DNA from 2 places in the Phycicoccus sp. Root563 genome. Region 2 is predicted to be linked to the other one. Evidence: predicted binding sites of a transcription regulator. Region 2 holds the regulator's gene; the other holds the start of a gene.
What was found. The regulator HspR, encoded in region 2, represses chaperone genes until heat shock. The targets are predictions, from matches to a motif close to AAGTTGAGTCNNNNNGACTCAACTT.
Positions count from the first base shown of each region.

Region 1: a site for HspR is predicted at 6,338-6,362, ahead of ASD62_RS08805 (ATP-dependent Clp protease ATP-binding subunit). Genes of this name have one in related genera too.

Region 1 covers NZ_LMGM01000001.1:1,852,029-1,867,884, forward strand. Annotated here, with positions in the region: gene ASD62_RS08790 (LCP family protein) at 1-1,170, opposite strand, end outside; gene ASD62_RS08795 (LVIVD repeat-containing protein) at 1,346-2,710, opposite strand; gene ASD62_RS08800 (DUF305 domain-containing protein) at 2,859-3,572, shown strand; gene ASD62_RS08805 (ATP-dependent Clp protease ATP-binding subunit) at 3,671-6,184, opposite strand; gene ASD62_RS08810 (hypothetical protein) at 6,470-6,985, opposite strand; gene paaK (phenylacetate--CoA ligase PaaK) at 7,051-8,328, opposite strand; gene ASD62_RS08820 (S1C family serine protease) at 8,456-9,319, shown strand; gene ASD62_RS08825 (MoxR family ATPase) at 9,334-10,371, shown strand; gene ASD62_RS08830 (DUF58 domain-containing protein) at 10,350-11,336, shown strand; gene ASD62_RS08835 (VWA domain-containing protein) at 11,333-12,376, shown strand; gene ASD62_RS08840 (VWA domain-containing protein) at 12,377-13,492, shown strand; gene ASD62_RS08845 (S1C family serine protease) at 13,499-14,596, opposite strand; gene ASD62_RS20660 (ABATE domain-containing protein) at 14,883-15,521, opposite strand; gene ASD62_RS08855 (hypothetical protein) at 15,553-15,856, shown strand, end outside.
Region 2 covers NZ_LMGM01000001.1:2,646,134-2,661,989, forward strand. Annotated here, with positions in the region: gene ASD62_RS12550 (glycoside hydrolase family 65 protein) at 1-355, shown strand, start outside; gene dnaK (molecular chaperone DnaK) at 688-2,586, shown strand; gene grpE (nucleotide exchange factor GrpE) at 2,583-3,197, shown strand; gene ASD62_RS12565 (DnaJ C-terminal domain-containing protein) at 3,299-4,321, shown strand; gene ASD62_RS12570 (heat shock protein transcriptional repressor HspR) at 4,328-4,795, shown strand; gene ASD62_RS12575 (ribonuclease E inhibitor RraB) at 4,881-5,156, shown strand; gene clpB (ATP-dependent chaperone ClpB) at 5,284-7,887, shown strand; gene ASD62_RS12585 (hypothetical protein) at 7,905-8,354, shown strand; gene ASD62_RS12590 (NlpC/P60 family protein) at 8,425-9,258, opposite strand; gene ASD62_RS12595 (LppX_LprAFG lipoprotein) at 9,467-10,162, shown strand; gene ASD62_RS12600 (MFS transporter) at 10,143-11,798, shown strand; gene ASD62_RS12605 (hypothetical protein) at 11,795-12,241, shown strand; gene ASD62_RS12610 (alpha/beta fold hydrolase) at 12,379-13,251, opposite strand; gene ASD62_RS12615 (exodeoxyribonuclease III) at 13,253-14,038, opposite strand; gene ASD62_RS12620 (SDR family oxidoreductase) at 14,076-14,861, shown strand; gene pyrE (orotate phosphoribosyltransferase) at 14,884-15,438, shown strand; gene ASD62_RS12630 (LemA family protein) at 15,484-15,856, shown strand, end outside.

The DNA of each region.
Region 1 (15,856 bases), 790 kb from region 2:
GCTCTGGGCGGCCGAGCCCAGCAGGACCACCGACTGGCGCTCACGGGTGCCGATCGCACCCGGGACGACGGTGTTGCGGATCGAGGCCGGGTCGGACACGAACACGCTGGCCGAGAGGTTCAGCACCTCGGCCGGCGAGAGGTCGGTGGCCAGGTGCGGTGCGATCCGGCCGAGCAGCGAGGCGAGCCGCGCAGGGCCCATCTTCCGGGCCATCACCGCACCGGCCTTGATCAGCTCGCCCTGGTGGGCCGAGCGTCCGAAGTCGCCGTTGGGCAGGTGCTTGCGCTCGCGGGCAAAGGCGAGGGCCCGCTGGGCGTCCAGCAGGTTCGCGCCCTTCTTGGTGATCTGCATGTTGTCGACGCTCTTGAGCGCCTTGTCGGCCACGTAGTAGATGCCGCCGATCGCCCGGACCATGTCCTTGAAGCCCTTGAAGCCGGCGATGACGTAACCGTCGATCTGCACCCCGGAGGCCTTGGACACCGCGGCGACCTGGCCCTTGACCCCGCCGAACACCAGGGCCGCGTTGATCTTGGCGTTGCCCCCGCCGGCGAGCGGCACCCACGAGTCGCGGGGGATGCCGACGATGCCGCCGACGCCCTTGGCATCGACACCGATGATGTGCAGGGCGTCGCCACGGCACTTCTCGACCGGCTGCGGCGTCCGGGCGTCCGACCCGATGGCCAGCACCCGCATCGTCGCGAACGGCGGGCGCGCCACTCCCAGCGACGGCCACCAGCCGCCGACGACCTTCCAGGTCTTGTCCTTCACGAGCAGGGTGACGTCCTTGCCCCGCACGACCGACGCGACCGCTACGCCCTTCCAGTTCCCGGTCGACCCGATCACGATCACGCCCTTGGTGCCCGGCTTGCGCTTGGACAGCGCCGTGGCCACCGCCCCGGACGCAGGCACCGTTCCGCCGAGGTAGACCTTGGTCATCACGGCGAGCAGGTCCGCCGGCAGACCCTTGCCGGTCGCGGCGGGCTTGGCGGGCGCCGGTGGAGCTGCGGCGGTCGAGGACGACGAGGGGGCTGCCGCCTTCTTCTCGTCCTTCGTGCACGCCGCGAGCGTCAACGGTGCGCCGAGCAGGCCGAGCAGCAGGGAGCGACGGGGCACGGGACGACGGAAGAGGGAGAGACCGGGCAGGGAGTCACGCACGAGGGGAGGAACCACGCGCAACAGGGTACGTCGCGGCGCCATACCCGGTGTGCACCACTCACCCCCCGCGCGTCCCCCACCGCCGCGCACCGGTATGACGGGTGCGAGCGCACAGTGAGGTGGCCCGGACCCGTCGGGGTCCGGGCCACCCGGTCCGCCGGGCGCGCGCCGGCGGGGTCGTGCGGCCGGGCTACTTGACCTTGTAGATCGGCTGGGTCTGGACGTTGAGCTGGTCCATCTTGACCTTGGCCGCCTTGCCCAGGGACTTGTCCGTGATGCGCAGGACGTCGAACCCCTTGCCGAGGTCGGAGGAGTAGACGTGGCCGTTGTAGTAGTAGGAGGACCACGTGCCGCCCCCACCACCGGCCGGGCCGGCCGGGCCCCGCTCGAAGTACCCGATCTCCCTGGGGTTCGAGCTGTCGGTGAAGTCCCAGAAGCTCGTGCCGCCCATGTACCAGGACTGCACCATGACGTCGCGGCCCTTGACCGGGATGAGCGAGCCGTTGTGGGCCACGCAGTTCTCGGAGTCGAACTGGTGCCGCGGGATCTTGTAGTACGAGCGGAACGTCAGCGTGCGGTCCTTGCCCAGGTCGTAGATGCCGTTCGCGCCACGGTTCGGGCCGATGGCCGCGTTGCAGGTGGCCGCACCGCCGCCGCCGAGCTCGTCGGTGAAGACGACCTTGGTGGCGTCGTTGTTGAACGTCGCCGAGTGCCAGAAGGCGAAGTTCGTCGTGTCCCTGACGCGGTCGATGACCTTGGGCGCCACCGGGTTCGTGATGTCCATGATGATGCCGTCACCCATGCAGGCACCGGCCGCGATGCCCCGGGCCGGGTTGACGGTGATGTCGTGGCAACCGGAGGTGTTGGTGTAGCCGCCGTCGGGGAACAGGTTGGGCTCGGCCACGACCGCGGCCTTCGTCGGCGCCTTCTTCGGCACCGCGATGATCGAGATCGAGTCGTGCGGCGGCTTGCAGTCCGGGAAGGTCTCGCTGGGCGAGTAGCTCGAGACGTAGAGGTAGTCGGTCTTCTTGCCGGGGATGAGCGAGTGCGTGTGCGAACCGCACGCCGTCTCGACCGACTTGATGTACCTCGGGTTGCGCACGTCCGAGATGTCGAAGATCTTCATGCCCTCCCACGACTCCTTGATCGTCGCGGACTGCGGCACCGAGGTGCACGAGTCGTCCGATCGTGAGGAGTCGGTGGACAGGTAGAGCAGGTTGCCCGAGACCGTGACGTCGTTCTGGGAACCCGGGCAGCTCACCTGGGCGACCATGCGGGGCTTCTCGGGCTTCTTCACGTCGTAGATGACGAACCCGTTGTAGTTGCCGACGAACGCCATGTCGTCCTGGAAGGCGATGTCGGTCCCGGTCGCGCCCGCGAGGGGGCCGCTGCTCGGGAGGTTGATCAGGTGTTCGACGTTGGCGCTGCGCCCGATCTCGTCCGGTCCCAGCTGGGTGCCGGACTTGCCGACCCCGTCCGCGGCGTAGGCCGCAGTCGCTGGGATCGTGAGGGCGAGCGCGGCAGCGGTGGCCAGCACCGTGTGACGCATTCTCATCTCGCAGGCTCCTGCCGTAGAGGCGTCCGTTCCGGCGCCCCTTCAGCGTCGGAATCATGACGATCCGTCCACCCTGCCCGGGTTCGGGTGCGCATCTCAAGGGTGCTTTGCCCTGCTTCCGGTAAAAAATTCCGGTTAGGGTGAGGCGATGAGGAACGAGCACCACGAGGCTCTTCGCCGTGCCCGGACGCCCGGCATCCGTGTCGTCGCAGGGCTGTCCGTCGGGTTGGCGCTGCTCGTGTCCGGGTGCTCCCCGGACCCGGCCCCGCCGACCACGACCGCGACGTCCCCCACCGCCCCGGTGCTCCAGCCGGGATCCCCCGGCGAGCCCAACGCCTCCCTCACGGGGTCGGCAGCCCTCCCCACGACCAGGGGCGAGCCCCTCGAGGCGGACGTCCGCTTCATGCAGGACATGATCGTCCACCACGCCCAGGCGATCGTCATGGTCTCCCTCGTCAGGGACCGCCTCGCCGACATGCAGGTGAAGTCCCTCGCGGCGCGCATCGCCGACGAGCAGCGCCCGGAGATCGACGCGATGGCCAAGTGGCTGGAGGACAGGGACCAGACCGTTCCCCCGCAGGCGGCCAATCCCGAGGCCGGCGCGGCCTCCTCGCACCACCGCGGCATGCCCGGCATGGCCACCCCTGCCCAGCTCGCGCAGCTCGCCGACGCGAGCGGCCCGGAGGCGGACACGCTCTGGCTGCGGCTCATGACCGCGCACCACGAGGGCGCCCTCGCCATGGTGGTCCAGCAGCACCGCGACGGCACCGACGACGTGGTCACCCAGCTGGGCGACGAGATCCACGTGACCCAGTCCGTCCAGATCGGCTACATGCGCGAGATGCTCGACCGCCTCACCTGACCCGACCGGACCCGGCAGCACGAGAGGGCGGCACCCGTGGGGGTGCCGCCCTCTGGCGGTGGGTATGGCGCGAGGTCACCCGCGCGCCATACCGGTGGTCACTCCGAGGAGTCGCCCACGGTCTCGACGATCGGGAGCTCGATGCCGCTGGGGTGCGGGGTGCCGACGAAGGTGAACGTCGCCGCCTTGCCCTCGCCCTCGGCGTTGACGAGCACCAGCTCGCCGGCCTTGAGCTCGCCGTAGAGGATCTTCTCGGACAGCACGTCCTCGATCTCGCGCTGGATGGTGCGACGCAGCGGTCGCGCACCGAGCACGGGGTCGTAGCCCTTCTTCGCCAGCGCGTTCTTGGCCTCGGTCGTGAGCTCGATGCCCATGTCCTTGTCCTTGAGGCGCTTGTCCAGCTTGGCGATCTCGAGGTCGACGATCTGCACGATCTCGTCCTGCGTGAGCTGGGGGAAGACGATGATGTCGTCGACGCGGTTGAGGAACTCGGGGCGGAAGTGCTGCTTGAGCTCGTCCGTGACCTTGTTCTTCATCCGGTCGTAGTCGCTGCGGGTCTCCGCGCCCGCCGAGAAGCCCAGCGAACCCTTCGAGATGTCCCGCGTGCCGAGGTTGGTCGTCATGATGATGACGGTGTTCTTGAAGTCGACCATCCGACCCTGGGAGTCGGTGAGGCGGCCGTCCTCGAGCACCTGCAGCAGCGAGTTGAAGATGTCCGGGTGGGCCTTCTCGACCTCGTCGAACAGCACCACGGAGAACGGCTTGCGGCGCACCTTCTCGGTGAGCTGCCCACCCTCTTCGTAGCCGACGTAGCCGGGAGGCGAACCGAACAGCCGCGACACGGTGTGCTTCTCGGAGAACTCCGACATGTCGAGCTGGATCAGGCTGTCCTCGTCGCCGAAGAGGAACTCGGCGAGCGTCTTGGCCAGCTCGGTCTTACCGACACCGGTCGGACCGGCGAAGATGAACGAGCCACCGGGACGACGCGGGTCCTTCAGACCGGCGCGGGTGCGCCGGATCGCCTGGGACATCGCCTTGATGGCGTCGTCCATGCCGACCACGCGCTTGTGCAGCTCGTCCTCCATGTGGAGCAGTCGCGAGGACTCCTCCTCGGTGAGCTTGAAGACCGGGATGCCGGTGCTGGCAGCCAGGACCTCGGCGATGAGCTCCTCGTCGACCTCGGCCACGACGTCCATGTCGCCGGACTTCCACTGCGACTCGCGCTCGGCCTTCTGGGCGAGCAGCTTCTTCTCGTCGTCGCGCAGGCTGGCGGCCTTCTCGAAGTCCTGGCCGTCGATGGCCGACTCCTTCTCCAGGCGCACGGCGGCGATCTTGTCGTCGAACTCGCGCAGGTCCGGCGGTGCGGTCATCCGGCGGATGCGCAACCGCGCGCCCGCCTCGTCGATGAGGTCGATCGCCTTGTCCGGGAGGAACCGGTCGTTGATGTAGCGGTCGGCGAGGTTGGCCGCGGAGACCAGCGCAGCGTCCGTGATGGACACGCGGTGGTGCGCCTCGTAGCGGTCGCGCAGGCCCTTGAGGATCTCGATCGCGTGGCTGAGCGTGGGCTCGGCGACCTGGATCGGCTGGAAACGACGCTCGAGCGCCGAGTCCTTCTCGATGTGCTTGCGGTACTCGTCGAGCGTCGTGGCCCCGATGGTCTGGAGCTCGCCACGGGCCAGCATCGGCTTGAGGATGCTGGCGGCGTCGATCGCGCCCTCGGCGGCACCCGCACCCACCAAGGTGTGGATCTCGTCGATGAACAGGATGATGTCGCCGCGGGTGCGGATCTCCTTGAGGACCTTCTTCAGCCGCTCCTCGAAGTCACCGCGGTAGCGGCTGCCGGCCACGAGCGCGCCGAGGTCGAGGGTGTAGAGCTGCTTGTCCTTGAGGGTCTCGGGCACCTCGCCCTTGACGATGTCCTGGGCGAGGCCCTCGACGACGGCGGTCTTGCCGACGCCGGGCTCACCGATGAGCACCGGGTTGTTCTTGGTGCGGCGGGACAGCACCTGCATGACCCGCTCGATCTCCTTCTCGCGCCCGATGACCGGGTCGAGCTTGCCCTCCCGGGCAGCCATCGTCAGGTTGCGGCCGAACTGGTCGAGCACGAGCGACCCTGCGGGGGTGCCCTCCTGCTGGACGCCGCCACCGACGCCGGTGGCCTGGCCCTCCTTGCCCTGGTAGCCCGAGATCAGCTGGATGACCTGCTGGCGCACCCGGTTGAGGTCGGCCCCGAGCTTGACGAGGACCTGCGCGGCAACGCCCTCACCCTCGCGGATGAGCCCGAGCAGGATGTGCTCGGTGCCGATGTAGTTGTGGCCGAGCTGCAGCGCCTCGCGGAGGCTGAGCTCGAGGACCTTCTTCGCCCGCGGCGTGAAGGGGATGTGTCCACTCGGGGCCTGCTGGCCCTGGCCGATGATCTCCTGGACCTGCTCGCGGACCGACTCCAACGAGATACCGAGGCTCTCCAGAGCCTTGGAGGCGACGCCTTCACCCTCGTGGATGAGGCCGAGCAGGATGTGCTCCGTGCCGATGTAGTTGTGGTTGAGCATGCGCGCCTCTTCCTGCGCGAGCACCACAACCCGACGGGCCCGGTCGGTGAACCGTTCAAACATCTCTTCTGCTCCTGCCTATCGAGTCATCCTCGATGCTATCCGTGCGACACGCGCCCCGCGCGCGCCTTCCGCCGACCGATACCTGATCGGGACGGTTCCAGCCTGCTCGTGGTGCTTGTTCGGGGAACGCCCGTGCGTGGCCGCCTGTTCCCCACCCTGAGCCGGGTCGGCTCATGTTCGCCGTGGGCGGACGGACTCCGGGCGTGGTCGAGGCCCCCTCGGGCCCTTCCGGGCTGGGTATGGCGCGCGGCCGGCCCCGCGCCATACCTCCCGGGTGGTGGGTGATCAGGCCCCCGGACCCTTCTTCCGGACCTCGTCCACGTGCTCCATCGCGGTCCGCAGCTCGGCGAGCCAGCTGTCGGACTTCTCCCCGACCAGGCGGACGCACCAGGCGAGGGCCTCGGAGCGCGACTTGGCGACGCCGGCCTCGACGAGCGTGTCGAGGACCCGGCGCTCCGGCTGGCGCAGCCGCGTCATCACCGGAGCCGCGAGGTGGGTGAACATCGCCTCGGTGTCGCCGACCCGAACGCCCCAGGAGACCTTGCGGCCGGAGAGGTGCTCGAGCTCGCGGGCGATCTCGATGCGGCGTTCGCGGGTGTCCTCCCGGAAGGAGGTGATGCGGCCGCGCGCGGCGATCTCGCGGGCGGTGGTGTCGTCGGCGTCCGTCTCGAGGGCGGGCTCGGCCAGGGTGCCGACGATGACGAGCTCGTCGCGGTCACGGGTGACCTCGACGGGCCCGGTGAACCAGTCGGCGGGGAGCCGACCGGCAAGCCATGCTTCTGCTGTGGTCTTGGTAGTCATGTAATGATGATTACACCGTTACAACCACGCCACCAGAGGTGTCCGCTCAGGGCGAACGGGTCGGCTCAGCGCAGGTCGCGACGGTCGCTGATCCGCTTGGCCTTGCCCAGGGAGCGCTCGAGCGCGTGGGGCGCGAGCACCTCGACGGCGATCGTCACGCCGACGTGGTCCTTCACGCGCGAACGCAGTGCGGAGGCCATCGCCGCGCGGGCGGCCTCGTCGGTCGGGTGCGCCGACTCCACCTGGACGGTCAGCTCGTCCATGCGTCCGGGCCTGGTGAGCACGCACAGGTAGTGGGGGGTCAGCCCCTCGATGGCGAGCAGGTGCTCCTCGATCTGCGACGGGAAGACGTTGACCCCGCGGACGATCATCATGTCGTCGCTGCGCCCGGTGATCTTGGCCATCCTGCGGAACTGCGGATAGGCCGTGCCGGGCAGGAGGGTGGTGAGGTCGCGGGTGCGGTAGCGGACCACCGGCATCGCCTGCTTGGTCAACGACGTGAAGACGAGCTCACCCTCCTCGCCGTCCGGGAGCACCTCGCCCGTGATCGGGTCGACGACCTCGGGGTAGAAGTGGTCCTCCCAGACGTGCAGCCCGTCCTGCGTCTGCCCCGACTCCTGCGAGACGCCCGGGCCCATGACCTCGGACAGCCCGTAGATGTCGACCGCCCGGAGGTTGCTGCGGCGCTGGACCTCCTCGCGCATCTGCTCCGTCCAGGGTTCGGCGCCGAAGATGCCGATCTCCAGCGAGGTGTCCTTCGGGTCGATGCCCTGGGCCTCCATCTCGTCGAGGATCGCGAGGAAGTAGGAGGGCGTGACCATGATGATGCGGGGCCGGAAGTCCTGGATGAGCTGGACCTGGCGCTCGGTCATGCCGCCGCTGACCGGCACGACGGTGCAGCCGAGCCGCTCGGCGCCGTAGTGCGCACCGATGCCACCGGTGAACAGGCCGTAGCCGTAGGCGATGTGGACCATGTCGCCCGGACGGCCGCCGGCGGCCTCGATCGAGCGGGCCATCACCTCGGCCCAGGTGTCGATGTCCTCGCGGGTGTAGCCGACGACGGTGGGCTTGCCCGTCGTGCCGCTCGAGGCGTGGATGCGCGAGACCTGCTCCCGCGGCACCGCGAACATGCCGAAGGGGTAGTTGTCGCGCAGGTCGGCCTTGGCCGTGAACGGGAAGCGGGAGAGGTCGGCGAGCTCGTGGACGTCGTCGGGGTGCACCCCGGCGGCGTCGAAGGCCCCGCGGTAGTGCGGGACGTGGTCATAGGCGTGACGCAGGCTCCAGCGCAGCCGTTCCAGCTGCTGGGCGCGCAGCTCCTCCACCGACGAGACGACGTTGTCCATGGCAGCGATCCTCGCACTGCCACCCGCGCAGTGGCGTGCCGCGGCCCACGGCCCCCGAACCTGAGAGTTTCCCGTGAATGCCGGATGCCGGTGTCGCCCACCGGGGATCGGACGTACGCTCGCCAAGGTGGACCGGGTGCAGTCGCCGCTGGTCGTCGACACCCCCTCGGGACCGGTGAGCGACGTGGCTCCGCCTGCCGGCCGGTCCCGTCCGGCCCGCCGCTGGATCGTCCTCGCCGCGGTGCTGGCCGTGGTCGTGGCCGCCGGCACGGGCTTCGCCCTCACCCGCGGACCGGACGTCCCTCCCCTGACGCAGGCAGACGTCCAGAAGCAGGTCGAGAAGGGCATCGCCGACGCGCAGGAGAACGCCCGCAAGGCCCCCACCGACGCGGCGACGGCCTACCGGGCCGCCCTGCCCTCGCTGGTCACCATCACCACCACGGGTGTGGGTGCCAAGGGATCCCAGAACGGCACGGGAGCAGGGGTGGTGGTCAGCGCCGAGGGCACCATCCTCACCGCCCTGCACGTCGTCGACGGTGCGGACACCATCCGCGTTCAGTTCACCGACGGCACCCGGGCCAGCGCCTCGATCAAGGAGCAGGAAGCGGCCAGCGACACCGCCGTCCTGACGCCGGACACGCTGCCCCAGGTCGTGGTCCCCGCCGTCCTGGGCGGGGGTGCGCAGGTCGGCGACGAGGTCTTCCCCCTCGGCCACCCCCTCGGCCTCACCCAGTCCCTGAGCGGCGGCCTCGTGTCGGCGCTGGACCGCTCGATCAGCGTCGGCTCCGGACAGACCCTCAAGGGGTTGATCCAGTTCGACGCCGCGGTGAACCCGGGCAACTCCGGTGGCCCGCTGCTCAACCGCGACGGACAGGTCATCGGCATCGTCACCGGGCTGGCCAACCCGTCCGAGCAGAACTTCTTCGTGGGCATCGGATTCGCCGTTCCCATCGCCACGGCCGGCGGCGTCGCCGGCAGCCCGCCGCAGTGAACCCAGGAGAGCCCATGGACCCGCACCGCCCGCAGCCCGGTCGCCCGCAGCACCCGCTGGAGCAGGCGCTCTACGAGGTGAAGAAGACCATCGTCGGGCAGGACCTGCTGGTGGAGCGGATGCTCGTCGCCCTCCTCGCGCGTGGACACCTCCTCGTCGAGGGCGTCCCCGGGCTGGCCAAGACGATGGCGGTCAAGACGCTGGCGGAGGCGATCGGTGGGGAGTTCCAGCGGATCCAGTTCACCCCCGACCTCGTGCCGGCCGACGTCATCGGCACGCGGATCTACAACCAGAAGGAGGGCGAGTTCCAGGTCTCCCTCGGACCGGTCTTCGCCAACCTCGTCCTCGCCGACGAGATCAACCGCGCGCCGGCGAAGGTCCAGAGCGCGCTGCTCGAGGTGATGCAGGAACGCCAGGTGACGATCGGCCGCGAGACCTTCAAGGCCCCGAACCCCTTCCTGGTCATGGCGACCCAGAACCCCATCGAGTCCGAGGGCACCTACGCGTTGCCGGAGGCGCAGGTCGACCGGTTCATGCTCAAGACGGTCATCGGGTACCCCACGCCCTCGGAGGAGTTCGTCGTCGTCGAGCGGATGACCACGCGGCTCGAACCGACCCAGCGGGTCCTGGACCCGGAGCGGCTCGTGGAGTACCAGCAGCAGGCAGACGCGGTCTACGTCGACCCCGCGGTCATCGAGTACGCGGTGCGGCTCGTCGGCGCGACCCGCAACCCGGCGTCGGTCGGGCTGCCCGAGCTGGCCAGGTACCTGTCGTTCGGGGCCAGCCCGCGCGCATCCATCAACCTCGTCCTCGCGGGCAAGGCGTTGTCGTTCCTGCGTGGTCGCGACTTCGCCCGACCCCAGGACGTGCGCGACCTCGCGTTCGACGTGATGCGGCACCGCCTCGTCCTGTCCTACGAGGCCCTGGCCGAGGGCATCGGACCGGACGACCTGCTCGAGCCCATCCTGCGCGCCGTCTCCATGCCCGACGTCCCGCTCCGGGACCGCCGCCCCCAGCAGACCGAGGCACCGTGGACCGCCGGGCCACGCTGACCGAGCCGGGGGGCACGGCCTCCCCGCTCACCGCCGAGCGACTGCTGCGGCGGTTGGAGTGGCGCGTCATCCGCCGGCTCGACGGCCGGTTGCAGGGCGACTACCGCACGCTGTTCCGCGGGTCCGGTGTCGACTTCACCGATCTTCGGGAGTACGCCCCCGGCGACGACCTGCGCCACATCGACTGGAACGTCACCGCGCGGATGGACACCCCGTACGTGCGCGAGTACATCGAGGACCGCGAGGTCACCTGCTGGCTGCTGCTCGACCGCACCGCGTCCATGGGGTTCGGCCCCGTCGACCGGCAGAAGTCGCTCGTGCTGGCCGAGGTCGCCACCACCCTGGCCCACGTCCTGTCCCGCGGCGGCAACCGGATCGGCGCGGCCCTGTTCGACGGCACCATCGAGACCATCCCTCCCGGCCAGGGACGCAACCAGGTCCTGCGGATCGCCCAGGCCCTGCTGCGCCCACCGCCGGCTGCCCCCGTCTCACGCACCGGTCGCACCGGCCGCCGCTGGGGCCGGTCCCACACCGAGGAACCGGCCACCCCCGGGACCACCGACCTGTCGGTGCTGCTGCGCGCCGCCCTCGGCCTGGCGCGTCGACGTTCGCTGCTGGTCATCGTCTCCGACTTCATCACCCAGCCGGGGTGGGAGAAGCACCTGTCGCTGCTGGCCCGAGGGCACGACGTCGTCGCCATCCAGGTCGTCGACCCGCGCGAGTCCGAGCTGCCGGCGGTGGGGATGGTCTACGTCGAGGACTCCGAGACGGGAGAGCAGATCTTCGTCGACACCGACGACCCGGTCTTCCGCGAGCGCCTGGGGGTCCTGGCCGCAGAACGCCAGGAGTCCCTCCAGGCCGCCGCCCGAAAGGCCGGCACCCTGATCCACACCGTCGCCACCGACGACGACCTGGTCCGGGCCCTGGCCCGGATCTCCGCCCTGCGCAGGAGCCAGGGCCGATGAGCTTCACCTGGCCGTGGATGCTGCTGGGCCTGTTCGCGGTGCCCGCGCTCGTGGTCGCCTACCGGGCGCAGCAGCGCCGTCAGGACGCACGGCGCGACGAGCTGGCCGCGATGGGGCTGGTGCCCGTGGGCGGCATACCGACCGAGGCCGGCGCAGCCGGGCCGGGACAGGTATGGGGCGCAGCCGGTCCCCCGGCGCGGCGCCGCGACCGCCGGCGGCACCTGGCCCCGGCCCTCATGCTGGCAGCGCTCACGGTCCTGCTGGTCTCGCTGGCCCGGCCCACCGCCACCGTGGCCGAGCCCCGGCGGGAGGGGACGGTCATGCTGGCCTTCGACATCTCGACCAGCATGGCGGCCAAGGACATCTCCCCCACCCGGCTCGACGCCGCCAAGGCCGCCGCGCGGAAGTTCGTCGAGCGCCAGCCGTCGACGATCCGCATCGGGGTGGTCGCCTTCGGCGACAGCGCCCTGGTCTCCCAGCAGCCGACCGAGGACCGCACCGAGGTGCTCGCGGCGATCGACCGCCTCACGCCGCAGGGCGCCACCGCGGTGGGCCGGGGCATCGTGTCCTCGCTCAGCGCCATCGCAGGCAAGCCGATCGAGGTGGGGGCCACGCCCGGAGCCGGGGACGACGCCGACATCGGCTACTACGGCTCCGCGGCCATCGTGCTGCTCTCGGACGGCGAGAACACCACCGATCCCGACCCCCTCGAGATCGCCGACCTCGCCTCGAGCGCCGGCGTGAAGATCTACACGATCGGCGTGGGCAGCACCCGGGGCACGGTCCTGCAGGTGGACGGGTTCCAGATCTCCACGGCGCTGGACGAGGCATCGCTGCGCAAGATCTCCGAGACCACGGACGGCGCCTACTACGCCGCCGCCGACGCCGCCTCCCTCTCGAAGGTCTACAGCTCCATCGACCTGGCGTGGACCGCGCGCACCCAGGAGCGCGAGGTGACGTCGTGGTTCGCCACGGCGGCGGCGATCCTGCTGCTGCTCGGCGCGGCCGTGTCGGTGCTCCGTTCAGGACGGGTGGTCTAGATGTCGTTCGCGATCCCCTACGCACTCGTCGCGCTCGTGACCGTGCCGCTGCTCGTCGGCCTCTACCTGTGGCAGCTGCGCCGGCGTCGTCGGCAGGCGGTCGCCTTCTCGAGCGTCGCGCTGATCCGCGCGGCGCTGCCCAGGCAGCGGATGTGGCGTCGGCACGTGCCCATCGCCCTCGTCCTCGCCGCGCTCGCGGCCCTCGGCACGGCCGCCGCCCGGCCGCAGGTGCGCGCCGAGGTGCCCATCTCCTCCTCCGCGGTGATCCTCGCCGTGGACGTGTCAGGGTCGATGTGCGCCACCGACGTCACCCCCAACCGGCTGGCGGCAGCCCAGGACGCGGTGCGCTCCTTCATCGACAAGCAGGACGACCGCACCCGGATCGGGCTCGTGGTGTTCTCGGGGTTCGCGCAGGTCGCGGTCGCACCGACGACCGACCACGACCAGCTCACGAAGGCCGTCGACGGCCTCACCACCGGACGCGGCACCACCATCGGCGCCGCCATCCTGAAGTCCATCGACGCCATCGCCGAGATCAACCCCCAGGTCGCCCCCGCAGACACCAGCGCGGGCGGCCAGGTGCCGGGGGTTCCGGGCGGGCTGCCCGGACAGCCCGGGACCCCCGGCAACCCGACGACCCCCACCCCGAAGGCGGCGCAGACCGCGCCCGAGATCGTCGTGCTGCTCACCGACGGGGCGAACACCCGCGGGGTCACCCCCGAGGAGGCAGCGGCCCAGGCCGCCGCCCGCGGGGTGCGCGTCTACCCCATCGGGTTCGGCACGACCGAGCCCACGCAGATGGTCTGCACCCGCGAACAGCTCGGTGGCGGGCTGTACGACGGGCCCGGACAGGGGCTGAGCGGCATCGGTCCCGGAGGGCGCAACTTCCTCGTCGTCGACGAGGACGCCCTGCGCGCCGTGGCCTCGACGACGGGCGGCGAGTACTTCACCGCCAGCGACGCGGACCAGCTCCAGGGGGTGCTGGCGGACCTGCCCAAGCACGTGGTCACCCAGGAGCAGTCGGTCGACGTGAGCGTCGCGTTCGCGGCGATGGCCGCGGTGCTGCTGCTCGGCGGTCTGTGGCTCGGCAGCCGCTGGCGGTCCAACCCCAGCTGACCGACGTCAGGGGCAGGCGCGTGGGGAACCCTGGGCATTCTTCGCGTGGTCGATCAGCCAGGCCGCTCCGTCCCTTTTCATCGAGTAGGTGAGCGAGTAGATCGAGCAGGTCTGGCCGCGGTACCCGTCCTTGGCATCCTGCTCGGTCCGCAGGGCTGCTTCGACGACGGCTTCGTCACCGGAGACCTCGACCGATCCCACGGTCAGGTTGGTCCAGTACGACGACCCCAGCCCGGACTCCCAGGTGCTCAGGCTTCCGAGGTCACGCTTCAGGCGGGGGGTGAACAGCCCCCAGGCAATCTCGTAGTCGCCGTGGTTGATGCTCTCGCCGTGCAGCACGAGGGAGCGCGCGACATCCCCGGCCTCGGCGGAGTCGGGCACCACCTCGACCTCGAGGATGGAGCCCTGCGCCTCGGGGGCCTGGTTGTCACCGTCACATCCGCGTCCACCGTCCGGGGGCGTCAGGTCACGCCATTCGCGCAGGTGGGGGGCGAGCTGCGCCGCGGGCACCAGGAACCCGGTGCCCTCAACGGGATCGTCCTCGACGTTCCAGACCTGCTTGCCGGTGACGAGGCCGATGACAGACCCGTCACGGCCCAGCGCCGGACCGCCACTGTTGCCGCCGTTGATCGCGGCATCGGTGGCGATGAGTCCGGCCAGGTGGATGTCGACGTCGGAGTAGTCGGCTGACGCCTGCAGCCCGCTGACGATCCCTTGCGTGACGCGCAGGTCGCTCACGGCCTGCGGAAATCCCAGCAACGCGACCGGGGCGGCCAGCTGCGGCGCGACCGGTGCGAGCTTCAGCGGATGCTGGAGGTCCTCGGGCGACCAGAGGAGGGCTGAGTCCGAACCGCGGTCCAGGCCCACCACGTCGGCGGTCGTGTTGAAGCCGTCGCCCTGCACGCTGACGGTCTGCGCGTCGATCGCCACGTGGGCCGCCGTCATGATCTGGTGCGGCCCGACCACGAAGCCGGTCCCCATCCACCGCGCATCGCACGAGGCGACCTCGAGCCGGACCACGCCGGGCCGGGCATCGGCGACGAGCTTCGCCCAGTCGACGGGGCCGGCACTCTCGGCGCTGGTCGTGGACGTGGGCGTGGACACCGGTGTGGTGGTGGTTGGCACCGTCGTGGTGGTCGGCGCTGTCGTGGTCGTGGATCCTGCCGAGGTGGCTGGCCCCGGGTCGACCGGCGCCCCAGAACACGCCGCGACGGTGACGGCCAGCAGCCCTGTCACCGCCACCCGACCACGGACTCGTGTGCCCTGCATGGTGCCTCCCCAATGACGCCGTGTGTCCCTTGTACTCCTGTGATGGGGTCCTGAACACCCACATCTGGCGGCTTTCCGGCGATTACGGGTGGTTCGCGCGCCGGGCAGGCCGAGTGGGGGCTCAGGCGCGGTGGCGTTCGGCGTGGGCGCGGACCTTGGAGCGGTTGCCGCACCACTGCATGCTGCACCACCGCCGACGACCCCTCGGGTCGAGGAAGACCCATCCACAACCGTCCCCCGGGCAGGCGCCGACGGCTGACAGGTCCTCCTGGGTCAGGAGCTCCGACGCGGTCCACGCGACCGCCAAGAGGGGGCGCTCGAGCCCGCCCCCGACGGACCACCGTGGTGCCGGTCCCGGGCCGGGAACCAGCTCGGCCCGGGTGGCGGCCCTGCTGACCACGCCGTTGACACGGCGCAGAGCACGACTGTCCGCCGGGTCGAGGACCAGTGCGCGCAGGTCGGCGCGAAATCGCTTGGCGTCCTTGAGGATCGCGTCGCCCTCGGCCTTCCGGCTGGCCGCCCGACGACGCAGCGCCGCAGCCGCGTCCGCCTCGAGGAGCCCTGACACCGACGCCCAGACGGCGAGGTGGTCGTAGGTCTTCAGGTAGTCGCTGGGCTCGGCCTCCGCCCACCCGGCCAGCGTGTTGACGAAGTCGAGCCCGGGGTGTCCGCCGACGGCCCGGGGCAGGGCGAGTCCGTCCACCACGAACCAGTGGCCGCCCTTGACCTCGGCGGAGGTCACCGCTTGACTGCTAACCATTCAAAGCATGTTATCTGGTTAGGAGACGATCATGCGACGACTCGCCGCAACCCCCGCCGCCCTGCTGGCGACCACCGCCGTCCTCGGGTCCGGGAGCACCCCGGCTGCCGCGGGCGGGGCCGCAAGTCCTTGGACCCCATACCGGTCCAGCGACGTGACCGTCACGGCAGCTCGCTCGACGTGCGCGTTCGACGTGCGGATCTCCGTCGTCGAGGACGACGAGGAGTACCGCACCACGGCGACATACCCCGACGGCACGCCCAGGGAGCAGCTGTTCCGCGGCACCCTCGTCGAGCGCTACACGAACCTGTCGACCGGGGCATCGGTCGTCCGGG
Region 2 (15,856 bases):
GCGCGACCACAACGGCACGCTGACCTTCGACCCGCGCCTGCCGGCGAGCTGGCCGCGGCTGGAGTTCCGGCTGCGCGTGCGCGGCAACCGGGTGCGGGTGGAGATCCTTCCGGACCAGATCGCGTTCACCCTCGTGGAGGGCGACGGGCTCGAGTTCGTCGTGCGCGGCGAGCGGGTCCGAGTAGACCCCGGTGAACCCACCGTCGTCGCGCTCGAGGACCAGGGCCCCGTGATCACGCGGGAGCTCGGCAGCATGCCGGTCGTGGGCCGCGGCGACGAGCACGAGATGGTCTACACCGCCGGCGTCCCCGACCCGCGCAGCCGCAAGCGCACCGACGACAACAAGCCGGGCTGACCCGGCCGCCCGGCGCCGGACCCCGAGCCCGCAATGCGGGGGTTGCTCGGCACCACGGCACGTACAGACCGCCGTTTCGCCGAGCAACCCCCGCTTCGTCGTGTCGGGGGGCCTACCGGGGGTGTGCCGCCAGCCCACCACCCCGCGAACCCGTGGCCGACGCGGTGCCGGCCCCTGCGGCATACGGGCGGGAACAAAGTCTGCACGCACGAAGTTGAGCCTGATGAACTCAAGTTTGGGTGCTCGGATTTGCACCCACCGGGACGTCGTCCTAACTTGAGTGGAGGCAACTCAACCCGGTACCCATTCCCCAGCACCACAGGAGCATCCCCATGGCACGTGCGGTCGGCATCGACCTCGGAACCACCAACTCGGCTGTCGCCGTCCTCGAGGGCGGCGAGCCGACCATCATCGCGAACGCGGAGGGCGGTCGCACGACCCCGTCCGTCGTCGCGTTCTCCAAGGGCGGTGAGGTCCTGGTCGGCGAGATCGCCAAGCGCCAGGCCGTCACCAACGTCGACCGCACCATCCGGTCGGTCAAGCGCCACATCGGCACGGACTGGCAGTCCCCCGAGATCGACGGCAAGACGTACACCGCCCAGGAGATCAGCGCCCGCATCCTGCAGAAGCTCAAGCGCGACGCCGAGTCCTACCTCGGTGAGGACGTGACCGACGCCGTCATCACCGTTCCCGCGTACTTCGACGACCACGAGCGCCAGGCCACCAAGGAGGCCGGTGAGATCGCGGGCCTCAACGTCCTGCGCATCATCAACGAGCCCACCGCCGCGGCCCTCGCGTACGGCCTCGACAAGGGCAAGGAGGACGAGCTCATCCTCGTCTTCGACCTCGGTGGCGGCACCTTCGACGTGTCCCTCCTCGAGGTCGGCAAGGACCCGGAGGACGGCTTCTCCACCATCCAGGTCCGCTCCACCAGCGGTGACAACAAGCTCGGTGGCGACGACTGGGACGAGCGCATCGTGTCCCACCTGCTCACCACCGTGAAGAACACCTCCGGTGTCGACCTGTCCAAGGACAAGATCGCCATGCAGCGTCTGCGCGACGCGGCGGAGCAGGCCAAGAAGGAGCTCTCGTCCTCGACGAGCACCAACATCTCCCTGCAGTACCTCTCGATGTCGGAGAACGGCCCGATCCACCTCGAGGAGACGATGAGCCGCGCCCAGTTCGAGCAGCTCACCAAGGACCTCCTCGACCGGACCAAGCAGCCGTTCCAGAACGTCATCAAGGACGCCGGCATCTCCCTGTCCGAGATCGACCACGTGGTCCTCGTCGGTGGCTCGACCCGCATGCCCGCCGTGAGCACCCTCGTCAAGGAGCTCACCGGTGGCAAGGAGCCCAACAAGGGCGTCAACCCGGACGAGGTCGTCGCCGTCGGTGCGTCCCTGCAGGCCGGTGTCCTCAAGGGTGAGCGCAAGGACGTCCTCCTCATCGACGTCACGCCGCTGAGCCTGGGCATCGAGACCAAGGGTGGCCTGTTCACCAAGCTCATCGAGCGCAACACCGCGATCCCGACCAAGCGCTCCGAGGTGTTCTCCACCGCCGAGGACAACCAGCCGAGCGTCCTCATCCAGGTGTTCCAGGGTGAGCGCGAGATCGCCCAGCACAACAAGCAGCTCGGCACCTTCGAGCTCAGTGGCATCGCGCCGGCCCCCCGTGGCGTGCCCCAGGTCGAGGTGACGTTCGACATCGACGCCAACGGCATCGTCAACGTCTCCGCCAAGGACCGTGGCACCGGTGCGGAGCAGAAGATCACCATCTCCGGTGGGTCTGCCCTCGCCAAGGAGGACATCGAGCGGATGATCAAGGAGGCGGAGGCCCACGCGGACGAGGACAAGAAGCGCCGTGAGGAGACCGAGGCCCGCAACACCGCCGAGCAGCTCGTCTACTCGACGGAGAAGTTCCTCACCGACAGCGCCGACAAGATCCCGGCCGACGGCCGTGGCGACGTCGACGCCGCCCTCGCGGACCTCAAGGAGGCCCTCAAGGCCGACTCGGGTGCCACCCCCGAGGACATCTCGGCGAAGTCGTCGAAGCTCTCCGAGGAGTCCCAGAAGCTGGGCACAGCGATGTATGCCGCCGCGGCCGAGTCCGACCAGGCCGGCACCGCCGGTGACGGTGCGGGCTCCGGCGACGGCGCCCCGGCCGGCGACGCCTCGTCCGACGACGACGTCGTGGACGCCGAGGTCGTCGAGGACGACGAGGAGAAGAAGTGACGGAGCGCAGCTCCTGGCCCCAGGGCACCGAGGAGGAGGTGGGCGCCGGCCAGCAGGCCGGGCCCACCGCCCCCGAGGCGTCCCCGCTCGAGGGTGACGTGGTGCAGGAGTCGGGCGCCCAGGCCTCCGACGCCTCGGACGACCAACCCGAGGGCGCCGCAGAAGGCCACCCCGACACCGCCCTCGCGGCGGAGCGGCTGGTCGACCTGCAGCGCCTCCAGGCGGAGTACGTCAACTACAAGCGTCGCGTCGACCGCGACCGTGCGGTCGTGCAGGAGCGCGCCGCCCGGTCCGTCATCGAGGCGCTGCTGCCGGTCCTCGACGACATCCACGCGGCCCGCGAGCACGGCGACCTCGAGGGCGGCCCGTTCTCCTCGATCGCGGACAAGCTCGAGGCCACCCTGGGCAAGTTCGGGCTCGAGCGGTACGGCGCCGTGGGCGAGGAGTTCGACCCCTCCCTGCACGAGGCGCTGATGCACACGGCCTGGCCGCAGGACGGTTCGGTCGCCTCGACCGGGTCGACCACCGTGGTCCAGGTGCTCCAGCCCGGCTACCGCGCCGGCGAGCAGGTCCTGCGCGCGGCGCGTGTCGCCGTGGCGGACCCCGAGTGACCGAGGCCAGACTGCACGACACGGCGCGGAAGCCCGGGACAACACCTGTCCCCGGGCTTCCGCCCACCACCGCCACCGACTGCTGAGAGGAGGACCCGGACATGGCCAGCCAGGACTGGTTCGAGAAGGACTTCTACGCCATCCTCGGCGTCCCCCAGGATGCCGACGACGCGGCGATCAAGAAGGCCTACCGCAAGCTCGCCCGCAAGCACCACCCCGACCAGAACCCCGGGGACGCGGCCGCCGAGCAGCGGTTCAAGGACATCGGCGAGGCCAACTCGGTGCTGTCCGACCCCGAGAAGCGCCGGGAGTACGACGCCGTGCGCCAGATGGCCCGCGGCGGGGCCCGCTTCACCGCGGGTGGCCCCGGTGGGGCTGCCGGTGGCGGCGGGTTCGACGACGTGTTCTCGTCGATGTTCGGCGGTGGTGGGGGCGGCCAGCGCGTCCGCTACTCCACCGGCGGTGGCGGGGGCCAGCCCAACCTCGAGGACCTCTTCGGCATGTTCGGGGGCGGTGGCGGCGCCGGCCAGACGTATGGCGGCGGTGCCGGTTTCCGGGCACCGACCGGGCCGCGCAAGGGCGGCGACCTGACGGCCCGCACCAGCCTGTCCTTCCGTGACGCCGTCGCGGGTTCCACCGTCACCCTGGGCGTCACCGGCGGGGGCCAGATCACCACGCGGATCCCGGCCGGCGTCAAGGACGGCCAGAAGATCCGGCTGCGCGGCAAGGGCCAGCCCGGCGACCGCGGGTCCGACAACGGCGACCTCATCCTGACCATCTCGGTGGAGAAGCACCCGGTCTTCAGCAGGGACGGTGACAACCTCACGCTGGACCTGCCGGTGACGTTCGCCGAGGCCGCCCTAGGTGCGACCGTCTCGGTGCCGACCCTCACCGGCGACCCGGTCAAGGTCCGCATCGCGCCGGGCACCCCGAGCGGTCGGGTGCTGCGGGTCAAGGGCCGCGGGGTCCAGGTCAAGGGCACACCCGGTGACCTGATGGCCCGCGTCGTCGTCGTGGTGCCGCAACGGCTCTCCGACGAGGCCCGTGAGGCGGTGGAGACCCTGCGGTCGCAGGACGAGGGGCACGACCCGCGCGCCGAGCTCTTCGAGAACGCGGGACGGTGACCCGTCGTGGTTCCCGTGGTCCCGGGCTCCGGCTTCTCGCCTGACGACGACGCGCCCGTCTTCGTCATCTCGGTGGCGGCCACCCTCGCGGGGATGCACGCGCAGACCCTGCGGCAGTACGACCGGCTCGGCATCGTCAGCCCGTCGCGCACCCGCGGTGGCGGCCGCCGCTACTCCGGGCGTGACGTGGCGCTGCTGCGTGAGGTGCAGCGGCTCTCCCAGGAGGAGGGCATCAGCCTCGCGGGCATCCAGCGCATCCTCGAGCTCGAGCACCAGGTCGAGGCGCTGCGTTCCCGGGTCCGGGAGCTCACCGACGAGGTGGCGGGGTTGCGGGTCGCGACCCGCGGCACGTTCGGCTCGCGGGTGTTCGCCGTCGGGCCGACCGGCGACGTGATCGCGGTCCGGGCGGGGGAGCGCCCCCGCAGCGGCCGTTCCCAGGCCCTCGTGGTCTGGCGACCCAGCCACCGCAGCTGAACGGACGGACCGCGTTGCTCACCTGCTGGGCGCGTCGGGGCGGAGGCGCATCCCGGCGGTGGGGGCACGCGGCATACTCGAGCCTGTGAGCGAGCACCTGTTGGTCTTCCCCGACCGTGACACCGCCGACGAGGTCGCCGCCGAGCTGACCGAAGAGGGGTTCAGCGGGGTGCGGGTCGTCCGGGAGGCGCTGGCCGGCGAGGACGACTCCGAGGCCCACGAGTGGGCCGTGCACGTCGTGGAGGAGATGGTCGCCGACGAGTCGGGGCCGGTCGAGGGTGGGCTGCGCGACCGGTTCCAGGCGCTGGCCGACGACCGTGGCGGCTGGTACGACCCCGAGCCGACGCCGCGCGTGCTGTAGTCCACATGGCCGGCGCAGGAAGGCGGGACCAAGGGCCTGTGCAGCACAAGGTTGAGCGGAATAGACTCAACTTTGGAGCGGTTGTCTCCGAAGAACAGTCAGACCGAACCACCAGGAGCACCCAGGCATGGATCTGAAGCCCACCGCCAAGGTCGCCGAGGCCCTCGCGCTCGCCCAGCGTGCGGCGCAGTCCGCCGGCCACCCCGAGATCACCCCCGACCACCTCACCAGCGCCCTGGTCCAGCTCGAGACCGCGCAGGCCGACGTCCTCCTCCAGGCCGCCGGCACCGGGGCCGGTCACGTGCTGGGTCAGGCCGACGCCCGTCTGCGCACCCTGCCCACGACGACCGGTGCCACCCAGCCGCCGACCTTCGGTCGCGAGGCGGTCGCCGTCCTCCAGCAGGCCGACACCCTCATGCGCGCCAAGGGCGACACCTACCTCGCCGGCGACATCCTCCTGCTGGCGCTCGCCGAGACCGGTCACCTCGCCGCGATCGAGAAGCGCGGGGCGAAGGACATGGAGGCGAAGATCGACGCCCTGCGGGCTGGCCGCAAGGTCAGCAGCGAGACGCCCGTCGAGGGCGGGGAGGCGCTGGAGAAGTACGGCGCGGACCTCACCCAGGCGGCCCGGGACGGCAAGCTCGACCCGGTCATCGGTCGCGACTCGGAGATCCGCCGGGTCGTGCAGGTGCTGTCGCGGCGGACGAAGAACAACCCGGTCCTCATCGGTGAGCCCGGTGTCGGCAAGACCGCCGTCGTCGAGGGGTTGGCCCAGCGCATCGTCGACGGCGACGTGCCGGAGTCGTTGCGCGACAAGCGGTTGATCAGCCTCGACCTGGCGGCGATGGTGGCCGGCGCGAAGTACCGCGGTGAGTTCGAGGAGCGGCTCAAGGCCGTCCTCGAGGAGATCAAGGCGAGCGACGGACAGGTCGTGACGTTCATCGACGAGCTGCACACGGTCGTCGGTGCCGGAGCCTCGGGCGAGGGCGCCATGGACGCCGGCAACATGCTCAAGCCGCTGCTGGCCCGTGGTGAGCTCCGGCTGGTCGGGGCGACGACGCTCGACGAGTACCGCCAGCACATCGAGAAGGACCCAGCCCTCGAGCGCCGGTTCCAGCAGGTCTTCGTGGGTGAGCCGAGCGTCGAGGACACCATCGCGATCCTGCGCGGGCTCAAGGAGCGGTACGAGGCGCACCACAAGGTCGAGATCGAGGACGCCGCGCTCGTCGCGGCGGCCAGCCTGTCCGACCGCTACATCAGCGGACGCCAGCTCCCCGACAAGGCCATCGACCTCGTCGACGAGGCGGCTTCCCGGCTGCGCATGGAGATCGACTCCTCTCCGGTCGAGATCGACCAGCTGCGTCGTGCCGTCGACCGCCTGCGGATGGAGGAGCTGCACCTCACCCGCGAGACCGACGACGCCTCGGTCGAGCGCCTCGAGAGGCTGCGCAAGGACCTCGCCGACAAGAGCGAGGAGCTCGCGGCGCTCAACGCCCGCTGGGAGTCGGAGAAGTCCGGGCTCAACCGGGTCGGTGACCTCAAGTCCCAGATCGACGAGGCCCGCAGCCAGGCCGAGCGCCTGCAGCGCGAGGGTGACTACGAGGGTGCGTCCAAGCTGCTCTACGGCGACATCCCCGCCCTCGAGAAGGCCCTCGTCACCGCGCAGGAGGCCGAGGGCAGCCGCGCACTCGCCCTGCGCGAGGGTGGCGGCCAGCCCGAGGAGCTCATGGTCAAGGAGCGCGTCGGCGCCGACGACATCGCCGAGGTCATCTCGGCGTGGACCGGCATCCCGGCCGGGCGGCTCCTCCAGGGCGAGACCGAGAAGCTGCTGTCGATGGAGTCGATCATCGGTTCACGGCTGATCGGTCAGGGGGCGGCGGTCGAGGCGGTCAGCGACGCGGTCCGCCGGTCGCGGGCGGGCCTGTCGGATCCCCACCGCCCCACCGGCTCGTTCCTGTTCCTCGGACCCACCGGCGTCGGCAAGACCGAGCTCGCCAAGAGCCTGGCCGACTTCCTCTTCGACGACGAGCGGGCCATGGTCCGCATCGACATGAGCGAGTACTCCGAACGCCATTCGGTCGCCCGGCTCATCGGCGCGCCTCCCGGGTACGTCGGGTACGAGGAGGGCGGTCAGCTCACCGAGGCGGTCCGCCGTCGCCCCTACTCCGTCGTCCTCCTCGACGAGGTGGAGAAGGCGCACCCCGAGACCTTCGACATCCTGCTGCAGGTCCTCGACGACGGGCGGCTCACCGACGGCCAGGGCCGGACTGTCGACTTCCGCAACGTCATCCTCGTCATGACCAGCAACCTCGGCAGCCAGTTCCTCGTCGACCCCACGATGGAGGAGTCGGCCAAGCGTGAGGCCGTCATGGGAGTGGTGCGGGCCAGCTTCAAGCCGGAGTTCCTCAACCGGTTGGACGAGGTCGTCATCTTCGACCCCCTCAGCTCGGAGGAGCTCACCCACATCGTCGAGCTGCAGGTGCGTGAGCTGGCGAGTCGGCTCGTCGACCGCCGGATCAGCCTCGAGGTGACGCCTGCCGCTCGTGAGTGGCTGGCGATCACCGGTTACGACCCGGCCTACGGCGCCCGTCCGCTGCGCCGGCTGGTGCAGAAGGAGATCGGCGACCGGCTCGCGAAGGCAGTGTTGTCCGGGCAGGTCCGTGACGGCGAGGCCGTGGTCATCGACCGCGACCCCGAGACCGACCACCTCATCGTGCGCGGCCAGGACTGAGCCCGCAGACTGTGCCCATGAGCGAGGACGACCGGGGCAACCCGGGGGAGCGCGGTCTCGACCGACGCCCCGACGGGGTGGACGACGCGACCGTCGAGGCGGTCGGCAAGCTGAGCGAGGCGTTCGAGACCATCGAGGAGGTGCGTGGCCGGCTCTACGGCCTGCACCGCCTCACCGGGTCGGCCGACCTCGCCCTCGGCGAGGCGTGCGACCTGCTGCGCAAGGCGGGCCGCGGCGACCTCGCCGACCGCCTCGAGACCGAGCTCGTCGGCCGCAACTTCATCCAGGGGCGCTGGACGTTCCAGCTCGTCGAGGAGTTCGACGACGGCTACTACGCCGACTTCCAGCGGCTCGAGAAGGTCGTCCGCGACGAGCTCATGGACGGCCGCCGGCACGTCTTCGAGGCGGAGATGAAGAGCGACCGCCGCACCGACGGGCGAGCCGGCCACGCCGCAACCCCCGACTGAGCGAGCGGCACGCGATCAAGGGTATGGCGCGTGGTGACCACGCGCCATACCCCTGCCCCGTGCGGTGGGATCAGCGGATCGGACGCACCACGTAGGGCATGACACCGGACTCGTTCCTGGAGAAGGAGCGGATGCGGATGTCCGGGCCGCTCACCCGGTTGGCCTCGGCGATCTTGCCGTCACCGATGTAGAGGGCGACGTGGTGGATGCCGGAGGCCGTCTTGCTCGAGTTGGACCAGAACACCATGTCGCCGGCCTTGAGCTGGGAGATGGAGACGCGCGGGCCGGCGGAGTACTGGCTGCGGGACGTGCTCGACAGGGTCAGGCCGGCGCCCTTGTGGAACACGTACTCCATGAAGCCGGAGCAGTCGAAGCCCACCGTGTTGCGGTCGTCGATCCCGCTGGGGCTGCAGCAGATCCCACGGGTCGGGCCGTTCGCGTTGCCGCCACCCCAGGAGTACGGGTACTTGCCGAGCATCCCCTTGGCTGCGGCGATGGTGGCCTTGACCTTCGCCGACTGACCGGTCGCCGGGGGCGGTGTCGTCGTGCCGGCGCAGAGCGGGGCGACGAGGCCGTCGGAGCCGGTCTTGACGAAGGCGTCACTGACGTAGCCACCGGCCTTGAGCTTGTCCCAGACCTTGCTGGTGCCGTAGGTGCCGGAGACCTTCTCGCCGTAGGTCTGGCAGGTGATGGTGATCTTCGCGCCGTCGGCCCGGGTGCCGATGACGCCGGAAGCGGTGGTGGGTGCGGAGCGGACCTTGAGTGCGGCGCCGCTGGTGTTGACCGTGCCGGTCGCGCTGCCCGCGGCCTGGGCCGCGACGGTCCCGACCAGCGGGACGCCGACCAGGATGACGGAGGCTGCGGCGGTGGCCAGTCGGCGACGCCGGGTGCTGAGAAGCTGCATGTGGTTCCCCCTCGGGTGTCGGCCGACGCGGTGCCGGCTCGACCGGAACGCTAGGAGCGGCGGGTCGCCCTGACCATGGGGAGCAGTCCCCGCCGAAGTCGCCTCACCTGGTTCCCCGGGCGCCCGCTCCCGGCGCGCGGACCCACCGAACGGGCGGGGTCTGCGCGTCCCGTCCGGCTGGCGCTGTCGTGGCGGTTACCGTTGCCCTGTGCGCCACACCCCTGCCCTCGCCGCCGCCGGACTCGTCTCGATGCTGGCGCTCACCGCGTGCTCCGGGGGTGCGGACAAGGCAGCGGCCGAGCAGCCGCCGGCCCAGCAGCTGGCGGCCGCCCGCGCGGTGCTGGAGAAGAGTCCCGCCGTGACCTTCACCCTCGAGTCGGCGGGGCTCCCCGGCAAGGCGGTCGGCGTCTCCGGAGCCAAGGGCACGGGCCTGTTCACGCCGCCGTCGTTCCAGGGCACGCTCAACGCCTCGATCAAGGGCGTCACCGGGACGGTCGAGGTGGTCGCGGTCGAGAAGGACGTCTACATGAAGTTCTTCACCCCGACCTTCAACAAGATCGATCCCGCGACCTACGGCGCCCCGAACCCCGCGCAGCTGTTCAACAAGGACACCGGCATCACCGCGCTCATCACGAAGACGCAGAGCCCGGCGAAGGCGTCGACGGTTCGTGACGGGGCCGACGTCCTCAACACCTTCACCGGAAAGCTCCCCGGCGATGCCGTGGCCGACCTGCTGGTCATCGGCGACCGCAAGGGCACGTTCGACGTGACCTACGGCGTGACCCAGACCGGCAAGGAGCTGCGCAGTGTGGTCATCAAGGGCCCGTTCTACGCCGGCGCCACCTCGACCTACACGCTGCACCTCACGAGCCTGGCCAAGGCCGTTGCGATCACCCGCCCCTAGGGCGCTGCTGGCCACCGCCTCGGTGGCCGTGGCGCTCGCTGCGGCCGACACCTATGTCGTCGTGCTGGCCCTGACCGACATGATGACCGGCGTCGGCCTGGGCATCGACGCGTTGCAGAAGGCGACCCCGATCATCTCGGGCTTCCTCCTCGGCTACATCGCGGTGCTGCCCCTCATCGGCCGCCTTGCCGACCTGGCTTCGAGGCAACGGATCCTGTTGGCCTGCTTGGCGATCTTCGTCGTGGGTTCGGCCGTGACGGCCCTTGCCGTCGAGCTCCCGGTGCTCGTGTCCGGCCGGGTCCTCCAGGGCATCGGCGGTGGAGGCCTCGTGCCTGCCACCCTGGCCCTCGTGGCCGACCTCTGGCCGGCCGACAAGCGGGGTATGCCGCTGGGTGTCGTCGGTGCCGTGCAGGAGCTGGGGAGCGTCCTGGGTCCGGTGCTCGGCGCGGTCGTCCTCGCCGTCTCGGACTGGCGGATGATCTTCTGGCTCAACGTGATCGCCGGGGTGCTCCTGGCGCTTGCCGTCGTCGTCGCTGGTGGCGAGAGGCCGGCCCGGCCACGCGCCATACCGCTCGTCCTGGGGTTGCTCGCGCTCGTGGTGACAGGAGTCGCGCTGGCCGCGCCCGCGCGGCTGGTGACGGACGTGTCGCTGGGGGTGCCGTTCGTGCCGTTCGGTGGCTCGACGTCGCGGCTGGCCACCCCGATCGGGGTCGTCGCGCTGGTCCTCGTCCTCGCCTGGCTGGCGGTCAGCGCGCGAGGCTGGTGGGCCGTCGTGGGCCGCGCGGACGTCCCCGGCGCGCTGCTCCTGGGCATCGCGCTGGGCAGCGTGGTGCTGACGTTCGCCGCGAGCGACCCCGAGCGTGAGGTCGTCGGCCCCCTGGGGTTCGCGCTGCTCCCCCTGGGGGCCCTGGCCTTCGGGCTCTACCTGTGGCGGCACCGCCGCGCTGCAGAACCCCTCATCGCCCGCGGGGTCGTCCGCGGTCGGGCCCGGTTCTCGCTGCTGGTCAGTGCGTTCGTGGGGGCGTCGCTGGTGTCCGTCGTCGTCGACGTCCCGGTGCTGGCGCGGCTCACGTTCACGGACTCGCAGACCGAGGCGGCGCTGGTGCTCGTGCGGTTCCTCGTCGCCGTGCCCGTCGGTGCCCTGCTCGGTGGCTGGTCGCTGCGTCGACTCGGTGACGGTGTCGTCAGCGGGCTGGGGCTGGCGCTGTCGGCCGTGGGGCTGCTCGTCATGAGCCGGTGGGGCGACGGGTCGCTCGACGCGTTCTCCGCCACCGTCGTCCTGGCCCTCGTCGGCCTCGGCATCGGACTGGCCCTCGCGCCGGTGAACAACGCCGCCCTCGCTGCGGTCCCGGACGACGCCCACGGGGTCGCCTCGGCCCTGGTCGTCGTCTCGCGGATGGTCGGCATGGTCGTCGGGCTCGCGCTGCTCACCGCGATCGGGCTCCACCGGTACTACGACACCGTGGCCGCCCTGCCCGACCAGACGGACACCAAGGCCCTGGTCGCCGCTGGGGTCGTCCAGGTGCAGACCGTCTTCACCGGTGCTGCCGTCGCGGCGGTGCTGGGGGCGTTGGCCTCCCTCGGCCTGGGTCTGCGACGGAACCACCAGCCCCTGGGCGGCATCCCACCCCTGTGAAGACCTCCCGCGCCGCGCATGCCTCCCGCGTCGCCCTGACGGCCGTCCTGGTCGGCGCACTGGCGGTGGGCTGCGGCGGCCGGACCTGCGACACCGCGGATGCCTCCAACCTGCTGAGGGTCACGGTCGCCGGATTCCCACGGGCGCTCGACTCGGCGAGTGCCGGACCGGACCTCGTCACGGTGCAGGTGTGCCTCGCGACGACCTGCACCAGTGCGGAGTTCGACGGCGGCCGCGGGAACTCGGTGGGGATGGAGCTGCCGTTCACCTCGACGGAGCCGGTCGACCTCAGCATCTTGGTCAGCGGCACGACCGGTGTGCTGCTGTCGCCGGCGACCGTTCGAGTCACCCCGCGCTCGTTCTCACCCAACGGGCCCGGGTGCGACCCCACCGTCTACCGGGCCGAGCTCACCGTCACCCCTGCGGAGCCGAGCCGCCCCTGACGTCCCGCCCGCGCAAAGCGGGTGTCGTTCGGCAAACCCAGCACAAATAAGACCCGGGTCGCCGAAGGACACCCGCTTTGCGGGGGACTCAGGCGACCTGGGGTCGGGCTGGGGTCGGGCGGGGGTCAGGGGTGGGGTCAGGATGGGTGGGGCAGGACGCGCGTGAACGCGTCGACGACCTCGTCGGTCGCCTCGTAGGCGAGCATGTGGCCGAGCCCGGGCAGCACGTGCAGCTCGGCGTGCGGCACCAGCTCGGCGATGCGCTCGGACTGACGCGGTGGAGTCAGCCGGTCGCGCTCGCCGACCAGCACCACGGTCGGTATGCCGTCGAAGTGCGCCAGCGCGTGCGCCTCGTCGTGCTCCTGCAGGGCCCGGTAGAACCGGCCCATCGTCGGCAGGGTGGTGGCGGCGACCTGGTCGCGGGTGAGCGCGACGTGCTCGTCCTCCGCCGCCGGCCCGAACAGCAGCCGTCGCTGGCCGTCGAGCGTCACGAACCGTCCGGCCCGGATCCGGGGCAGCCGCGCGATCAGCCCCATGACCCGCCGCTGCCGGATCGGCACCGGGCGGTCGAACGTCTCGGCCATCGTCGACACCAGCACGATGCCCCGCACCCGCGTGGTGAAGGCAGCCGGGTGCAGCCCGGCGTACGCCATCACGGTCATACCGCCCATGGAGTGGCCCCCGAGGACGAGGGGGCCGTCGGGAGCCACGACCGCGAGCACCGCGGCGAGGTCGTCACCGAGGACCCGCACCGACGTCGGTCCGGTCAGGGCGCCGGACCGGCCGTGCCCGCGCTGGTCCCAGGTCACCACGCGCAGTCCCCGGGCGGTCAGGCGCTCGACGACCGGCAGCCAGGAGGCGTGGGTGAGGGTCCAGCCGTGGGCGAGCACGACGGTCGGGAGGTCAACCGGTGGTGCGGCGTCGAGGTGAGCGGGCGCGGCGGCATACACCTGGACGCGCAGGCGGACCCCGTCGGGCGCGGCAACGGTCAGGATCGAGGGGGTGGGCACCTCAGTCGGCCAGCTCGACAACGACCGGCGCGTGGTCGGAGGCGCCCTTGCCCTTGCGCTCCTCACGGTCGATCGCCGCGCCCAGCACGCGGTCGGCGAACGGCTGCGTCCCGAGGATGAAGTCGATCCGCATGCCGCGACGCTTCTGGAAGGCCAGGCGGGTGTAGTCCCAGTAGGTGAAGGTGCCCGGCTCCGAGGTGTGGGGGCGGACCACGTCGACGAACCCGGCGTCCAGGATCGCCTGGAAGGCGGCCCGTTCGCCGGGGGAGACGTGGCTCTTGTCGAGGTAGTACTCCATCGACCAGACGTCCTCGTCCTGCGGCGCGATGTTCCAGTCGCCCATGATCGCGGCGGTCTCCCCGGCCTCGGCGGACCGGACGGCGTCCTCGCGGAGCGCTGCCAGCCACGCCAGCTTGTAGACCATGTGCGGGTCCTCGAGCTGGCGGCCGTTGGGGACGTAGACGGAGGTGACCTTGACCCCGCCGCAGGTCGCGGTCAGCGCGCGGGCCTCGACGACGGCCGGGTCGCCCCAAGCCGGGGCGTCGGCGAACGACGGCACGGCGTCGGTGAGGCCGACGCGCGAGATGATGGCCACGCCGTTCCAGTGGTTGAGGCCGTGGTGGGCGACCTCGTAACCGAGCGCTCGCAGCCGGTCGAACGGGAACTGCGCATCCGTCGCCTTGGTCTCCTGGATCGCCAGGACGTCGACGTCGCTGCGCTCCAGCCACGCCTCGACCCGGTCGATCCGGGACCGGATGGAGTTCACGTTCCACGTCGCAATTCGCACGATGCCAACCTTATGGGGCGCACCTAGAGTGGGCCCCATGAGCACCGCCCTCGTCACCGGCGCCACCGCCGGCATCGGACTGTCCTTCGCCCACCAGCTCGCCGAGCGCGGGCACGACGTCGTGCTCGTCGCCCGTGACCGGGTCCGGCTGGAGAACCTGTCCGACGACCTGCGCGCGAAGTACAAGGTCGGCACCGAGATCCTCGTCGCAGACCTGTCCGACCGGGCCGACACCGGCAAGGTCGCCGAACGTCTGGCCGACGCCGCTCGGCCTGTGGACCTGCTCGTCAACAACGCGGGCTACTCGCTCAAGAAGCGGTTCCTGGACAACGACATCAGCCAGGAGGAGGCCCTGTTCGACGTGCTCTGCCGAGCCGTGCTCGTCCTCTCCCACGCCGCGGCCCGGGCCATGCGCGAGCGCGGCAACGGTGCCATCGTCAACGTCTCCTCCGTGGCCAGCTTCATCACCTCCGGCACCTACTCGGCCGAGAAGTCCTTCGTCACGGTCTTCACCGAGGGCCTGTCCGGCGAGCTCGCCGGCTCCGGGGTGACGGCGACCGCGCTGTGCCCCGGTTTCACGCACACCGAGTTCCACGACCGGGCCGGCGTCAACATGTCGGGCGTCCCGAAGTTCATGTGGCTCGACGCCGACCGCCTGGTCCGTGACTGCCTCGACGACGTGGCCAAGGGCAAGGTCGTGTCGGTCCCCGGACCGCAGTACAAGGCGATCGTCGCCGGCCTGCGCCTGGTGCCCCGCGCCCTGGTGCGCTCGCGGGCCAGGACGGTGCACCGCCCGAAGGACGGGTCCAAGGGCAGTCGCTGAGTTCTCGCTAGGCTGCTGAGCCGTGACCGACTCCACCGCCGCCCGTGCCCGCCTCCTCGAGCTCGTCAAGGACAAGGCCATCGTCCACGGCCGCGTGACGCTGTCCTCCGGCAAGGAGGCCGACTACTACGTCGACCTGCGCCGCATCACCCTCGACGGCGAGGGGTCCCCGCTGGTCGGGATCGTCATGCGTGACCTCATCAGCGACCTCGACTACGACGCCGTCGGCGGGCTGACGCTGGGCGCCGACCCCGTGGCCACCGCGATCCTGCACGCCAGCGCGGCCGCGGGCGACCGCAAGGACGCGTTCGTGGTCCGCAAGGCAGGCAAGGCCCACGGCCTCCAGCAGCGCATCGAGGGTCCGTCCATCGAGGGCCGCCGCGTCGTCATCGTCGAGGACACCTCGACCACCGGGGCCTCACCCCTCGATGCAGCGAACGCCGCGCGTGAGGCCGGCGCCACGGTCGTCGCGGTCGCCACCATCGCCGACCGTGCCACCGGCGCGGCCCAGGTCTTCGCCGATGCCGGCTTCGAGTACCGCCACGTCTACGGCCTCGAGGAGCTCGGCCTCGCCTAGGATCGGGCGCAGCGCCAGTCGCCGCGCCTGAACAAGGGGAGTTCCATGATCAAAGCGATCGTCTTCGCCGTCGTCGTCGTCCTGCTGGTCCTGTGGGGCGTCAGCATCTACAACGGCCTGATCAAGCTGCGCAACCTCGTGCAGGAGGCCTGGCGCCAGATCGACGTCGAGCTGACGCGCCGCCACGACCTCATCGGCAACCTCGTCGAGACGGTCAAGGGTTACGCGGCCCACGAGCGCGGCACCCTCGAGGACGTCATGAAGGCCCGGTCCGCCGCGATGGCGGGCGGCCAGTCACCGGCGCAGCAGGCGCAGAGCGAGGGGCTGCTGAGCCAGGCGCTCGGCCGCCTCATCGCCGTGGCCGAGGCCTACCCCGACCTCAAGGCCAACCAGAACTTCCTCGCCCTCCAGCAGGAGC